DNA from 2 places in the Halopseudomonas sp. T1L2 genome. Region 2 is predicted to be linked to the other one. Evidence: predicted binding sites of a transcription regulator. Region 2 holds the regulator's gene; the other holds the start of a gene.
The links. The regulator FliA, encoded in region 2, starts transcription of late flagellar genes. The targets are predictions, from matches to a motif close to CTAAAGTTTNNNNNNNNNNNGCCGNTAA.
Positions count from the first base shown of each region.

Region 1 (7,837 bases), 1.4 Mb from region 2:
GCGCGCAGCATCCAGGGCCGCTGCCTCAGCGGTAGCGATCTCCGCCGGCGTCGGGTTGGCCGGATCAGCCGCGGTCGCGATCGACGCCGCGTAGGCGGCATCGTATTGCTGAACGTAGACCTCAGGACGGGTTTGCGTCGAATTCAGGTTCAGCGTAGTGACAACAGCACTGGTCTCGTTCGGATCTGCCGAGCGGGTATCGACCCGCAGATTGGTCTGCACGCCCTGGTTGATCTGCCCCGTCACTGCGTTGACACCGAACCCCTGCAGGTTCTCGCCGTTGTTGTTGACGATAAAGCCGTTGGCATCGGTACCGAAGTAGCCGGCACGGGTGTAGCTGAGCGCACCGTTGTTGCTGGTCACAAAGAAGCCGTTGCCGTTGATCGCCAGATCCAGACTGTTTTCGGTGAAGCTGATGTTGCCCTGGTTGAACAGCTGAGCCGCGTTGGCCAGCGCTACACCACTACCGGTGGCATAGCTGCCTGAACCGAGTACCGATGCAGCATAGACATCCGCGAACTCGGCACGCGAACTCTTGAAACCGACGGTACCGGCGTTGGCAATGTTGTTACCGGTAATGTTCAGATCGGAGGCCGCCGCCCGGATACCACTCAAGCCAATGTTGAAAGACATGGTTCTATCTCCTCGCCTACTTTCGTTCGGACGACTTATTGAATTGCGTACACATTGGACAGGCTGATACTGCCCAGCCCGGCCACATTAAGAAGCATCTCGCCACCGCTACCCGCCCCCAGAGAAACGCTGTCCACATTGGCCGGCAGCAGTGTCGCCATCTGCGTATTGGTGCCGTTGATGGTGGCCATGGCCTCGAAGGTGTAAACACCCGGCTCCATCAGGTTGCCGGCACCGTCGGTGCCGTCCCAGGTAAAGTCGTGCATCCCGGCTTCCAGTGCGCCCAGATTCACGGTATCCACGAGGCTGCCGGATTCGTCATAGACCTTGACGAACACGTTGCTGCTGCTGGAGCTCAACGCCAGCTGCCCTCCCAGACCGGCAGAAGTGTCCACTACCGCCTGGTCAGTCGGCACGATCACCGTCCGCCCGACCATCGACGAGGCCTGCAACGCCTGCGAAGACTGGTAACCACTCAGCAGCGACTCCATCGAGCCATTGAGGTTATCGATCCCCTCGACCGTACTGAACTGCGCCAACTGGGCAATAAACTCGCCATTTTCCTGGGGTGAAAGCGGATCCTGGTTGTTCATCTGCGCCACCAGCAGTTGAAGAAACTGATCCTTGCCCAGCTCGTTGCCGGTCGCGAAGCGGTCTGAATCGAGCTGGTACTGATCCAGCGCCGATGCACCTGATGAAACATTACTGATGCTCATGGTCTACTTATCTCCGTTCACTGACCCAGCGTCAGAACGCGCTGCAGCATGGTCTTGGCGGTATTCATGACCTCCACGTTGGTCTGGTAGGACCGTGAGGCAGACATCATGTTGGCCATTTCCTCCACTACATTCACATTCGGGTAATACACATAGCCGTCTTCATTGGCCATCGGATGATCCGGCTCATAACGCGGCTCAAGACTGGCATCGGATTCGACGATGCCAAGCACCGCCACACCGTCACCGGCCTGCTGATCCGGACTGAACAACGAACCACCGGTCGCCTGCTGACTGTTGAAAATGGTGGCAAATACCGGGTTTCTGGCCCGGTAGGTTTGATCAATGCTGCTGGAGACGGTATCGGCGTTGGCGATGTTGCTTGCGACCGTGTTCAGCCGCAGCGACTGGGCGCTCATCCCGGAACCGGCGATATCGAACACTTTATCGAGCGACATGATCAGTCTCCTCTGATGGCTGACATCAGCCCCTTGAACTTGCTGTTGAGAAAGGTAAAGCTGGCCTGAAAGTCGATGGCATTCTGGGCATAGGCCGCCTTCTCGACTTCGGAGTCGACGGTATTGCCGTCAACCGACGGCTGCAGCTGATTGCGATAGCGCAGACCCGCCACCTGATCAACCAGGCTTTCCAGCGCCATGTGCCCGGCATTGGTCCGCTCAACCGCCACACTTTGGCCGTCGCCAGGTACACCGGCGCCCTGCTGGGCAGCCAGGACCGCATTGAAGTCCAGGTCCCGCGCCTTGTAGTTGGGGGTCTCGGCGTTGGCGATGTTATTGGCCAGCACCTCGGCACGCTGGGAGCGAAACTTCAGTGCCTGCTCATGTAGCCCGAGGGCATTATCGAAACTGATGCTCATTGCTACCTTCCTCGTTTCGGTCCGTCGACCAAAAAACGTCACTGCAAACAGCTAAGCAATCAGCGTGCCAAATATTAAGTTCTTTTTATTTCAGTAACTTAGGCATGGGGCGCCAGAAAAGCGGCAATGATTTACCGGCAAACGGCAAGACAAACCGGTTTTCGGAAGGCTGGCGGCAAGAGAAAAGCCGGCAGAAATATGCCGGCTTGGGAGGATGGTGCGCACGGGTGCCGAACTGGAGGAAACGCCCTCAACGGGCCTTGTAAACAATCCCCGGGCTGCACTGGACCATCTGGTACAGCTCCGGCAGTCCGTTCAGCGCCTCGGAGGCCCCGAGCATGAGATATCCGCCCGGCTTAAGTGTGGCGTGAATTCGTCGCAGAATGTCTTTCTTCACGTCGGCAGAGAAATAGATGAGCACGTTGCGGCAATAGACAAGGTCAAACTTGCCCAGCATCGAGTAGCTGTCCAGCAGGTTCAGTGCTCGGAACTCGACACGATTGCGGATAGCCGGCTTGACCGCCCAGCGCCCCGGACCGAGCTGGTCGAAATAGCGGGCCAGGCGATCCTGCGACAGGCCGCGCGCAACAGACAGGCTGTCGTACTCGGCCTTTTTGGCGGCATTGAGAATGCCGCCGGAGAGATCGGTTGCCACGATCTGGGCACCACCACGCAGTTGGCCCAGATTACTACGCTCGAACTCGTCGATTGCCATGCTCAACGAGTAGGGCTCCTGACCCGAGGAACAGGCAGCGGACCAGATACGCAGACGCTGGCCTGGAGAGCTCTTGATGAACTCCGGAATCAACCGGGTTTTCAACACTTCGAACGGATAGACATCACGAAACCAGAGGGTTTCGTTGGTGGTCATGGCATCGATGACCGCCTCACGAAGGCCGCCACGCGGCTGGGCCTGGATGCGCTTGATCAGCTCGCCGAGGTTGGCAATACCCTCCTGCTCAAGCAGCCGATTAAGCCTGCTGGACACCAGATACTGCTTGTTGTCGCCCAGCACAATACCGCAGGCCTTCTCCAGAAAGTCCCGGAACAGCTGAAAATCCTGATTTGCCAAAGTCACGAAGCCTGCCTTGTCTCAGTTAAAACCATCTTGCTAGGCCTGACCATCAGCGTCACCGCGCAACGAACGCAAGCGCTCGATCACCCGCTGCGCCAGATCATCCGGCTTGAATTTGGCAAGGAAATCGTCCGCACCGACCTTTTTGACCATTGCCTGGTTAAACACCCCCGACAACGACGTATGCAGCATGATATGCAGCTTGTTCATGCGCGAATCGTTACGCACTTCAGCGGTCAGAGTGTAGCCATCCATCTCCGGCATCTCGATATCGGAGATCATCATCAGCAGAGACTGACTGACATCCTCACCCTGATCAGCCCTCGCCTTCAGCCAATCCAGCGCCTGGCGACCGTCATTCAGCGCTACGATCTCGACACCGATTTCCTGCAGGCAACGCGCCACCTGTTTACGCGCGATCGATGAGTCGTCCACGATCAGAACCGTCCGGGCTACTGCATCGGCCTGGGACTCCGCATCAATGACACCATCGGAAATCTTCTCGTTGGTGGGTACTACCTCTGCCAGCACCTTCTCCACATCGATAATCTCGACCATCTGATTATCAACCCGGGTGACTGCTGTCAGATAGTGCTCCCGACCGGTACCCTTTGGCGGCGGATGAATCTCGGACCAGTTCATGTTTACGATGCGCTCGACCGAACGCACCAGAAAGCCCTGCACCTTGTAGTTGTATTCGGTAATGATCACGAATGCTGTATCAAGGTTGTCCAGCCCGGGGCCGCCGGTGGCGCGATTGAGGTCGAGGATCGGCAGTGTGCCGCCACGGATGTGAGCTACGCCGCGAACGACTGGATGCAGCTTGGGCATCGCCGTCAGCCGAGGGCATTGCAGCACTTCCTTGACCTTGAAAACGTTGATGCCATACAGCTGATTGCCGGCCAGCCTGAACAGCAGCAGTTCGAGTCGGTTCTGGCCAACCAGCTGGGTTCGCTGATTGACTGAATCCATCACACCAGCCATGGACTGCTCCTCATGTTTGCATCGGGTGAAACGGCATGTTTCGTGCAGGTCCATCAGCAGACGACGTTAATCTGACGGACATCACCCAACTGTTTGTAGGTAATTGTATGCGTTTTATCACCGGGTGCGCGGTATTGGCGATATTTTTTTCCGCCCCCACACAGGCAAACCCGCTCATTGACCAACTTATCGGCGTGACCAGCCAATATCTTGAGCAGCAAGTGAGCGATTATGCGCAGACCCTGGGCGGCGACCCGCGCCATGAGGTTCGCATCAACAGGCTCGATCAGCGCCTGCGCCTGCCGATATGCGCCGAGGACGCCCTTTCGGCTCGCCTGGAGAGCCCGGACATCCCGATCGGCCGGGTCACCGTCAGGGTAACCTGTGACGGTCCTTCCCCCTGGCGGCTGTTTGTGCAGGCCCAGGTCAGCCTCTACCAACAGGTAGTGGTAAGCAGCCGCCCGTTATCACGGGGCGGCGTCATCGGTGCGCAGGACATTCGCCTGGCCGAGCGTGATACCGGCCTGCTGAACAGCAATTACCTGCTCGACCCGGCCCAGGCTATAGGCATGCAGCTCAAGCGCAACGTCAGCGCCAATACCGTCCTGAGTCATACCCAGCTGGAGCAGAATCGGCTGATACAGCGTGGCGACAAGGTAGTCATCAGCGCCGGCAACAGCAGTGTCAACGTTCGGATGCCTGGAGAGGCGCTGGAAGATGGTACACTCGGCGCCCAGATTCGCGTGCGTAACACGCGCTCCAACCGGGTCATAAGGGCCCGGGTAACCGGCCCTGGACAGGTAGAAGCAGGAATGTGATCATGCACGGCAACAGCGTTTTCCGCTTGCCGGGCGCTGCCTCTCACGCCGTGACGGTCTTCACACTATTTTTTCCTAAAGTTTTCCTTCCGGCTGCCGTTACAGCGGCTAGAGAAGATTTTACAGTTTGAGGAATTCATCATGGTCATCGACTTCAACTCGCCCAACGGCCCGAATGGCGCCGGTCGCAGCAGCCAGGCTGGCGGTGCGGCAGGCAAGCGTGAAGCAAGCTCGGTCAGCGAGTCTGGCACTCAGGCTGCGGCTAGCCAGGCCAAGTCGACAGAGAGCACTTCATCAGTCAACCTGAGCGCTCAGGCCCAGCAACTGCAGGCCATCGAAGAGAAGCTGCGCGAGCTGCCCGAAGTGGATAACGAGCGTGTCAGCCAGATCCGGCAAGCCATTGCCGATGGCAGCTACAAGGCTGACAGCAGCCGTATTGCAGACAAACTGCTGAATCTGGAAAGCTGATAGCCAGTAGTCAGACATCGACACTGGCTGTACTCTTCGACTAACCCCGCCAAGGGGCAGCCTCGGTCAGGAGATAAGCCATGCACCCACTGCAAGAACGCTTCGAGTCGGCGGAACAGGACTGCCAGCACTATCTGGACCTGCTTGAACAGGAACGCGACGCCCTGACCCGGCAGGACATGGCCATGCTCGAGCCCCTGCTAGCCCAGAAGCGCAGCCTTGCAGACGCGCTGGTTGTTCACGACCAGGCAATCAGGCACTACTGTCAGACCCACAACATTTCGCAAGATCAATTGGCCGCCCACATCGAACAGGCGGGCGACCCCCAGCTCCAGCAGGGCTACCAGCAGTTCCTTGAGGTGCTGGCCAATTGCAAGCAGGCCAATGATCGCAACGCCCGCCTTGTTCACCACAGCCAGCACAGCACTCGCACCATGCTTGATCTGCTGCGCAATCAGGGCGAACCGGGTAGCGGCATCTATGATCAACTCGGCAATCGCAGCCGCTCCGGCATTACTCGAAACCTGAGCAAGGCCTGATCACGAATATCATTGCCGCCAACCTCGCGGTATAGTTGTGCCTGCTGTTACGAATCATAACGAGAAGCCGACGTGTCCAACCTGTTTTCACAAGAAACCGGCCCCCAGCCGCCCAGAGAGGTGCGCGCCCCCGTTGAGATAATTTCTCTGCTACGTACCCTGATGCGGGCTCGAGACGCGCTGACCATCAGCTTCACCGACCGGGCACAAAAATTTCAAAGTTTTATCGTCAACGTCGATGCCGACAAGGGAACGATGTGGATTGACGAAATGATCCCCCGCGAGGGCGACCGCTACGCCAGTCAGGGCGAATCCTTCAGGATTGATGCCTGGCATGAAGGCATACACATGCGCTGGAGCTGCCCGGGCGCCAGTAAGGTCATGCTTGACGACGCTCCTGCTTACGCCTTTGCGCTGCCGGACGAGCTGATCTATCACCAGAAACGCGGCGCCTTCCGTGCCAGCGTGCGGCGTACTGCCGATATTGCCGTTGAAATAGCCGCTCCCGACCGGGATCGGCGCTTCACAAGCTACCTGATGGACCTGTCTGCCACCGGCTGCAAGGTGCGCCTGGAGGGCGACCGGAGCAAATCACTGAAGCCAGGAGAAGAGTACAGCAGCAGCGTGCTCCATCTGCCTGACGTCGGCCGTGTCAGTGTCACCGTTGAAGTTCGCCACGTCGTATTCCGAGAGGAAGCCAACGAAACCCACGCCGGCCTGATGTTCAAGCTGCAATCCGCGCAGGCCCAGCGCAGCATCGACCGCTTCGTCAACTATCTCCAGCGCGAAGCGCGCCGTCTCGAGAAGGAAGACCTGTTCTAGCCAGGTCGATGATCATCCTGATCAGCGTCGAGCCCGGAGTCTGCTGCCGCAGACTCCTCGACCACCACCTCGTCCTGCATCTGCTCGATTACCGCACTCTCCTCCACCCGGGGATCAATTGCGGCTGCCAATGGGGAGCTGGCCAGGTTGCCGGCCGCCGGCATGAACTGCAGCGGCGCGGCCTCCACGAGATGATCGCCGGTGACTGCGGCAGACCGCACCCTGAAGACCAGAATGGCACTGCAGGCAGCCATAAATACGTAAAGCATACCGGGGCCCAGCCACTTCATAAGCCCTGAACTGACCAGCGGCCCCACGCTCGCACCCAGACCAAAGGTCACCAGCAACATCGCCGACAGCGGCACCCGATCATCCGGCTCAACATGGTCATTGGCCAGCGCCACAGCCATGGGATACAGGGTAAACACCATCAGGCCGAATATCGCCGTCATGAAAATCAGACCGCCGGCCGGCATCAGACCAATCGCCATGACCACCGACACTGCGGTCAGCGCCATCGCACTCACCTGAATCAACTGGCTGCGATCAATCCGATCGGACAGCCAGCCGGCAGGCCATTGCGCCGCCAGCCCGGCACAAATGGTCACCGCCATGAACATACCAATTTCCGATGTCGGCAGCCCCATAGACTTTGCGTATACAGGCGCCATACCGTAAAACGCCCCCATCATCAGCCCCGCGACACCGATAGTGGTCAGCGCCTGAGGAATACGCTGCAGAAACAACCTCGCCTTCAACGGCGCAGGGCGCAGCGGTGCAGGGTGGATCTGCCGGGTGGTAGCGACAGGCACCAGGCAGAGCGAAAAGCACATGGCGACATACAGCAGATGATCCAGCGAAAGCTCCGGCTTGATAGCGAAAACCACTTGCCCCAGCACCAGACC
Region 1 is NZ_AP040865.1:286,602-294,438, reverse strand. Features, by position in the region: gene ACZ5WQ_RS01440 (flagellar hook protein FlgE) at 1-633, opposite strand, end outside; gene flgD (flagellar hook assembly protein FlgD) at 669-1,349, opposite strand; gene flgC (flagellar basal body rod protein FlgC) at 1,367-1,807, opposite strand; gene flgB (flagellar basal body rod protein FlgB) at 1,810-2,226, opposite strand; gene ACZ5WQ_RS01420 (CheR family methyltransferase) at 2,477-3,304, opposite strand; gene ACZ5WQ_RS01415 (chemotaxis protein CheV) at 3,338-4,285, opposite strand; gene flgA (flagellar basal body P-ring formation chaperone FlgA) at 4,507-5,103, shown strand; gene flgM (flagellar biosynthesis anti-sigma factor FlgM) at 5,245-5,571, shown strand; gene ACZ5WQ_RS01400 (flagella synthesis protein FlgN) at 5,652-6,110, shown strand; gene ACZ5WQ_RS01395 (flagellar brake protein) at 6,273-6,932, shown strand; gene ACZ5WQ_RS01390 (MFS transporter) at 6,929-7,837, opposite strand, start outside.
Region 1: a site for FliA is predicted at 5,179-5,206, ahead of flgM (flagellar biosynthesis anti-sigma factor FlgM). Genes of this name have one in related genera too.

Region 2 (7,837 bases):
GCGCTGATCGGCGCTGTGCGTGTCGCGTTGTCACGCTCAATCGTGCAAAGCATTGTGGGGCTTGACTCTCAGCTGCCTGTGATCACGCTGGAGCCAAGGTTGGAACAGATGTTGCTACAGAGTATGCAGAAGGCCGGTCAGGGCGCCGACGACGGTATGTTGCTGGAGCCTGGCATGGCCGAGAAGTTGCAGCGCTCACTGTCTGATGCCGTACAACGGCAGGAAGTGCAGGGCAAGCCGGCAGTACTGCTGGTGGCGGGGCCGATTCGAATGATGATGGCCAAGTTTGTACGCTACGCAGCCCCGGGCGCCCATGTACTGTCCTACCAGGAAATTCCGGACAGCAAGCAGGTCACCATCATTGCGACGGTTGGCCAGAACTGAACTGCAGCACTCTGAATGAATGACAGCAACCGCCAGCGGGCGGTGCCAGAAAAGCGACGAGGTCAGCCATGAAAGTCAAACGTTTCTTTGCCGCAGACATGCGCCAGGCGATGAAGCTGGTTCGCGATGAGCTGGGCGCTGATGCGTCGATCATCGCCAATCGCCGGGTGGCCGGTGGCGTTGAGCTGACCGCTGCGCTGGACTACGAGGCGCCCCGTCTGACGGCACCGACACCGGGTCTGGATGCTGAATTGAAAAAGACCCAGGAGCGCATCGTTGCCGCGCGCGCCGAGCTGGAGGTGGGCGAGATGGCCTCCCACGATCAGCCGCTGGTCAATCGTCAGCTGTTTGGTGACAGCATGCGCCACGCGGCTCGCCAGGGTTCTGTGGAGGCCCGTGATCTGCTGGATCGGCTGATTCAGGAGCCGGTTGAGCCGGCGGCGCCGGCTGCAGCCAGCCGGCCTGCTGCGGAGCGCTCGCCGGCGGCAGCGGCCGTTGAAGATGCCAGCCTCAGCGCCATGCGCGCCGAACTGGCCGGGCTGCGGGAAATGCTGGAGTCTCAGCTGGGGGGGCTGGCCTGGGGGCAGCTCAATCAGCACAAGCCGAAACAGGCCGGTCTCTGGCGCCGTCTGACCCAGATGGGCTTGCCGGCCGAGGTCAGTCAGGATCTGCTGCGTCAGGTTTCTGACGTGAGTGATCCGCGTCAGGCCTGGCGCATGCTGCTGGCCTATCTGGCGCATCGTGTGCCGGTGCTGCGCGAAGAGCCGCTCGATGCCGGTGGCGTGATCGCGCTGGTCGGCCCCACCGGTGCCGGCAAAACGACTACGCTGGGCAAGCTCGCTGCGCGTTACGTGCTCAAGCACGGCAGTCAGCACGTTGCTCTGGTCACCATGGACACCTATCGTATCGGCGCACACGAACAGTTGCGCACCCTGGGCCGTATTCTCAATGTGCCGGTCAAGGTGGTGGACGAGCAGCAGGATCTCAATGACGTGCTGGCCGATTTCGCCGGCAAGCGCCTGGTTCTGATTGATACTGCCGGCCTGCAGGCCAACGATCCCTACCTGCGCGGCCAGCTCGACACCCTGGCCAGTCAGGGGCGTCGGGTACGCAATCTGCTGGTGCTGCCGGCGACCAGCCAGCACCGGGTGATGAAAGCGGCCTACCATACTTACAAGGCGTGCGGTCTGTCGGGCTGCATTCTGACGAAAGTGGACGAGGCCGCAACGCTCGGTGAATCGCTGGGGCTGGCGATGGAGCAGGGTTTGCCGGTAGCCTATCTGGCAGATGGCCAGCGCATTCCCGACGATATCAGCCGCGCCGTCGGGCATCAGCTGGTGAGTCGTGCAGTTAGTATGGCAGGTAATGATGCGCCGGCAGATCAGACCATGGCCGACGTATTTGCCGGTATGATGAACAGCCAGCGGGCCAGTTAAGCAATTTCACAGGATTAAGGTAATCAGCGCAGATGGGCAGCAAACATCCGGTTCAGGTAATCGCGGTCACCGGGGGCAAGGGTGGCATCGGCAAGACCAACGTGTCGGTGAATCTCAGCCTTGCTCTGGCGGAGATGGGACGGCGCGTTGTGCTGCTCGACGCTGACCTTGGTCTCGCCAACGTTGACGTGCTGCTGGGGCTCAAGCCAAAGGCAACGCTGGCCGACGTGCTGGAGGGCAAGTGCGATCTGCGCGACGTTCTGGTCACCGGCCCCGGCGGTGTTCGTATTGTGCCGGCCGCCTCGGGTGCCGCCAACATGGTGAGCCTCAACCATCAGCAGCATGCCGGCCTGATTCAGGCGTTCAGCGAGATCGGTGACAATATCGACGTGCTGATCGTCGATACGGCGGCCGGCATTGGTGATTCGGTAGTCAGCTTTGTGCGGGCGGCGCAGGAGGTGCTCGTCGTGGTATGTGACGAGCCAACGTCGATTACCGATGCCTACGCCCTGATCAAGCTGCTCAACCGTGATTACGGGATGACCCGATTCCGCGTGCTGGCGAATATGGTCGGCACGCCGCAGGAGGGCCGCATGGTGTTTGCTAAGCTCGCCAAGGTGACGGATCGATTTCTTGACGTTGCACTTCAGTATGTCGGAGCCGTTCCGTTTGATGAGGCGGTGCGCAAGTCAGTGCAAAAGCAGCGCGCGGTGTTTGAAGCCTTTCCGCGCAGCAAGGCCTCGCTGGCAATTCGCGCCATTGCACAAAAAGTTGATGCCTGGCCGCTGCCGGCCAACCCGCGAGGACACCTGGAGTTCTTCGTCGAACGTCTGGTGCAACCGACAGGGTCTGGCCTATGACAGCACAGGCTGGCGGATTGAGCATGTATACACGAGCACAGAGTTCTCGCGGTGAGCAGGATCGACTCGTCGAGCAGTATGCGCCGCTGGTAAAGCGAATTGCCTACCACCTGCTGGGGCGGCTGCCGTCCAGTGTGCAGGTGGAGGATCTAATGCAAGCCGGTATGATCGGGCTGCTGGAAGCCTCCCGCAAATTCGACTTCGGCAAGGGCGCCAGTTTCGAAACCTATGCCGGCATCCGCATTCGCGGTGCGATGCTGGACGAGGTGCGCAAGGGCGACTGGGCGCCACGCTCGGTACACCGCAATACGCGGATGGTCAGTGATGCGATGCGCGCGGTCGAGGCGCGGCTCGGGCGTGACGCCAAGGATCACGAAGTTGCCGCCGAGCTGGAGATGAGCCTGGAAGAGTACTATACGATTCTCAGTGATACCGCCGGCAGCAAGTTGTTCAGCTTTGATGATCTGCTTGAGTCGGGTGCGCCGGCAGATGTGCAGGGCGGCGAGGAACCGGCGTCCGGGCTGCAGGATGAGCGTTTCAGAGCGGCTTTGATCGAGGCAATCGACACGTTGCCCGAGCGCGAGCGACTGCTGCTGTCGCTTTATTATGATGAGGAGCTTAACCTCAAGGAGATCGGCGCCGTGCTGGGTGTCAGTGAATCCAGGGTCAGTCAGTTGCACAGTCAATGTGCTGCTAGGTTGCGCTCGAAGCTGATGAGCTGGCGAAATGATTGATTTTGTCGTCAACATCCGGACAATGCTCGGATTGCTCGACAGGTAGTGGCTTCGGGCCGGACGTCCAGGTGGCGTTTTCGAGGGTGCATCCGATCAGCCTGCTGGCTTCCAGCTGATTGATCAGAGCTTCTTTTATGGCTTGATTGGTTATTTGCGATGGGTTTTTGGGGTGCAGGCCTGCACATTCCCTGGTTTGTACGGAGGTCGACTTGGACAAGAATATGAAAATTCTCATCGTTGATGATTTTTCGACGATGAGGCGCATCATCAAGAACCTGTTGCGCGACCTTGGGTTTACCAACACAGCCGAAGCCGATGACGGCAACACCGCGTTGCCGATGCTGCAGAGCGGCAGTTTCGATTTTCTGGTGACTGACTGGAACATGCCCGGCATGAGCGGCATTGACCTGTTACGCGCTGTGCGGGCCGACGAGCGGCTCAAGCACCTGCCGGTGCTGATGGTAACGGCCGAGGCCAAGCGAGATCAGATCATTGAAGCCGCGCAGGCGGGCGTCAATGGCTATGTGGTCAAGCCGTTTACGGCTCAGGCCTTGAAAGAAAAGATCGAAAAAATCTTTGAGCGAGTTCAGGCTAAATAATAATCAACCGGGGTACAGGTTATGGCTTTGAGTAAGGATCCCGGCCAGGCGACCGCTCAGGAATTCGAGCATTCGCTGAAGGACAATGCGCACCAGCTGGTTGGTCACCTTGAGAGCGGCAACTTCGGTGAAGCGTTGCTGGTCATTCATGCCATCAATCAGGCACGCGACCGTGGTCTTTATCACGAAGTGGGGCAGCTCACCCGCGCGTTGCACAATGCCATCGTCAATTTTCAGATCGACACGACCCACGCGCTGGGTGGTGACAACGATACTTCCAAGATATCCGATGCCTCTGACCGGCTGGACTATGTGGTTCAGCTGACCGACAAGGCGGCCAACCGGACCATGGATCTGGTCGAGGCCAGCGTCCCCAAGGTCGCTGATCTGGGGCAGCAGGCGAACGCCCTCAAGGCAGACTGGCAGCGGCTGCAGCGCCGGGAGATGGCGGCGGACGAGTTTCGCGACCTCTACCGCCGGGTAGGCGAGTTCCTTGAGCAGACCGAATCGACCAGCAAGGATCTGTCCACCAATCTGAACGATATTCTGCTGGCTCAGGACTATCAGGATCTGACCGGCCAGGTGATCAAGCGTGTGACTACGCTTGTGCATGATGTCGAAGAGAGCCTGGTCAACCTGGTCCGAATGGCGGGACAGGTCGACCGCATTACCGGCATCAATCATGGTGAATCTCCCGGGGACGGAAAAAAATCCTCCTCCAGGGGTGAAGGTCCGCAAATTCATGCCGATAAAAGGGAAGACGTTGTTTCCGGTCAGGATGAGGTTGATGACCTCCTTTCCAGCCTGGGATTCTGATGTCAGCTGTAACTGCCGCACGCTGAGCGCGCGGCCGGTCTGACTGCTCAAGGTCGCTGCCTGGCAGCAACGTTGAGTGACTGCGCAGCGCCGAGATGGAAATTCAAGGCGGCATTGCGTGGCCTTCCGATAACACGCCCGAGGGGAGTGGGTGCATGAGTTTCGATGCGGATGAAGAGATTCTCCAGGACTTTCTGGTCGAGGCCGGCGAGATTCTCGAGCAGTTGTCCGAACAGTTGGTCGAGCTGGAAAACCGGCCCGACGACATGGATCTGCTTAACGCTATCTTCCGCGGCTTTCACACCGTAAAGGGCGGGGCCGGCTTTCTCCAGCTGGATGCCCTTGTTGCCTGCTGCCATATCGCCGAGAACGTATTCGATATTCTGCGCAAGGGCGAACGTACCGTCACGCCCGAGTTGATGGACGTCGTTCTTCAGGCTCTGGACACGGTCAATGGCATGTTTGCCCAGGTGCGAGAGAGCGAGGAGCCGACTCCTGCTGCGCCTGCTCTGCTGGATGCGTTGGCCGCCCTGGCTCAGCCCGCATCGGCGGATGAGGCAACAAGCGAGCCGCCTGCTGCAGAAGCGCCTGAGCCGGAGCCCGAGGCTGGTCCGGCTGACGCTGCGGCACCTGCCGCTGCCGAGGGTGACATCACCGACGATGAATTCGAGCAGTTGCTTGACGCCCTGCATGGTGATGGCAGTGCGGCTGCCGCAGCCTCTGTTGCTGCTGCCCAGACAGCGTCCACCGCTGGCGCCGATGAGATCTCCGATGATGAATTTGAGGCCCTGCTGGATGAACTGCATGGCCCGGGCAAGGCGCCGGCAGCTGCGACAGGCAAGCCGGCAGCCGCTGAATCGTCCAAGCCGGCGTCTGACGGTGACGACATTACCGACGATGAATTTGAGGCGCTGCTTGACCAGTTGCACGGCAAGGGTGCTGCGCCGGGTGTCAAGGAAGCACCTGCTGCTGCACCGGAGACGTCGGCTGCCGACAGTTCCGATGACCATATCACTGACGACGAATTCGAAGCGCTGCTTGATCAGCTCCACGGCAAGGGTGCTGCCCCCGGTATTGCTGACGCCAAGGCCGACCAGTCCGAGGCTGCCAAGCCCGCTGCACAACCTGCTGCCAGCAAGCCGGTAACGCCCGCTGCGCCCAAGGCTGCAGCGAAGCCGGCGGCCAAGGCCGCAGCACCCGCACCCGCACCGGCCAAGTCGGCTGCGCCCGCCGAGGCGCCAGCGGCTGACACCACAGTGCGCGTCGATACCGCCCGGCTGGATGAAATCATGAACATGGTCGGTGAGCTGGTGCTGGTGCGTAACCGCCTGGTGCGTCTGGGTCTGGCCAGCGGTGATGAAGAGCTGGGCAAGGCCGTTGGCAACCTGGATGTGGTCACGGCCGACCTGCAGATGTCGGTCATGAAAACGCGCATGCAGCCGATCAAGAAGGTCTTCGGCCGGTTCCCCCGGGTTGTTCGCGATTTGGCGCGCAACCTCAAGAAGGAAATCAATCTTGAGCTGATTGGTGAAGAGACCGATCTGGACAAGAACCTGGTTGAGGCGCTGGCCGATCCGCTGGTGCACCTGGTGCGCAACTCGGTAGACCACGGTATCGAATTGCCGGACGAGCGCGAAGCCGCAGGCAAGCCGCGGACGGGCAAGGTGGTGCTGGCTGCGCAGCAGGAAGGTGATCATATTCTGCTGACCATCGTCGACGATGGTCGTGGCATGGACCCTGAAATCCTGCGGGCCAAGGCGGTCGAGAAAGGCATGATGGACAAGGACGCAGCGGACCGTCTCAGCGACTCCGAATGCTTCAATCTGATCCTCGCGCCGGGCTTCTCGACCAAAACGGAAATCTCCGACGTATCCGGCCGTGGTGTCGGCATGGACGTGGTCAAGACCAAGATCTCCCAGCTCAACGGCACGATCAGCATCGAGTCGACCAAGGGGCAGGGCTCGCGGATCGCAATCAAGGTACCTCTGACCCTGGCCATCATGCCGACCCTGATGGTCATGCTGGCCGACCAGGCGTTCGCGCTGCCGCTGGTCAGCGTCAACGAGATCTACAGCCTCGACCTGTCCCGCACCAACGTGGTGGACGGTCAGGAGGTGATCATCGTGCGCGAGAAAGCCTTGCCGCTGTTCTATCTCAAGCACTGGCTGATGCCGGGAGTGGAAGATACCAGCGATCATTCGGCGGCCAGTGTGGTGATCGTGTCGGTGGGTACCCAGCGTGTCGGCTTTGTGGTCGATCAACTGGTTGGTCAGGAAGAGGTGGTCATCAAGCCGCTCGGGCGTATGCTGCAAGGTACCGCCGGAATGGCTGGGGCAACCATTACTGGCGACGGTCGTATTGCCCTGATTCTGGATATTCCGAGCCTGCTCAAGCGTTATGCGCGACGCATGTGATAGCCTGCTGCGGGGCGCGCCGCGCGTCCCTCAAAGGCTTAAGCAAGTGTTGTCTGCGGGAAGCTGCAAGCCCGCCAAAACAGTTATGAATCAGTTCATGTGCAGGACGCAGGTCAGGAGAGGGTATGGCGGTTAAGGTTCTGGTGGTCGACGATTCGGGTTTCTTTCGCCGCAGGGTGACGGAGATTCTGGCCGGCGATCCGCAAATCCAGGTAGTCGGTACTGCCAACAATGGTCGTGAGGCCATCGAGCAGACATTGGCGCTGCACCCGGATGTGATCACCATGGACTACGAGATGCCGGTCATGGACGGCATTGAAGCCGTCCGGCAGATCATGCAGCGCTGTCCGACGCCGGTGATCATGTTCTCCTCGCTTACCTACGAGGGTGCCCGCGTCAGCCTGGATGCGCTTGACGCCGGTGCGGCCGATTATCTGCCGAAAAACTTCGAGGACATTTCGCGCAACCCTGACAAGGTGCGTCAGATGCTGTGCGAGAGGGTTACCGCCCTGGCCCGAACCAACCGTCGCTCGCTCGGTCTGCACTCCACCCCGTCGCCCGCTGCTGCCCCCGCACCCGGGCTGGCCTCGCGCC
Region 2 is NZ_AP040865.1:1,714,359-1,722,195, reverse strand. Features, by position in the region: gene flhA (flagellar biosynthesis protein FlhA) at 1-384, shown strand, start outside; gene flhF (flagellar biosynthesis protein FlhF) at 453-1,820, shown strand; gene fleN (flagellar synthesis regulator FleN) at 1,853-2,680, shown strand; gene ACZ5WQ_RS07965 (RNA polymerase sigma factor FliA) at 2,677-3,414, shown strand; gene ACZ5WQ_RS07960 (chemotaxis response regulator CheY) at 3,636-4,013, shown strand; gene ACZ5WQ_RS07955 (protein phosphatase CheZ) at 4,035-4,829, shown strand; gene ACZ5WQ_RS07950 (chemotaxis protein CheA) at 4,985-7,243, shown strand; gene ACZ5WQ_RS07945 (protein-glutamate methylesterase/protein-glutamine glutaminase) at 7,369-7,837, shown strand, end outside.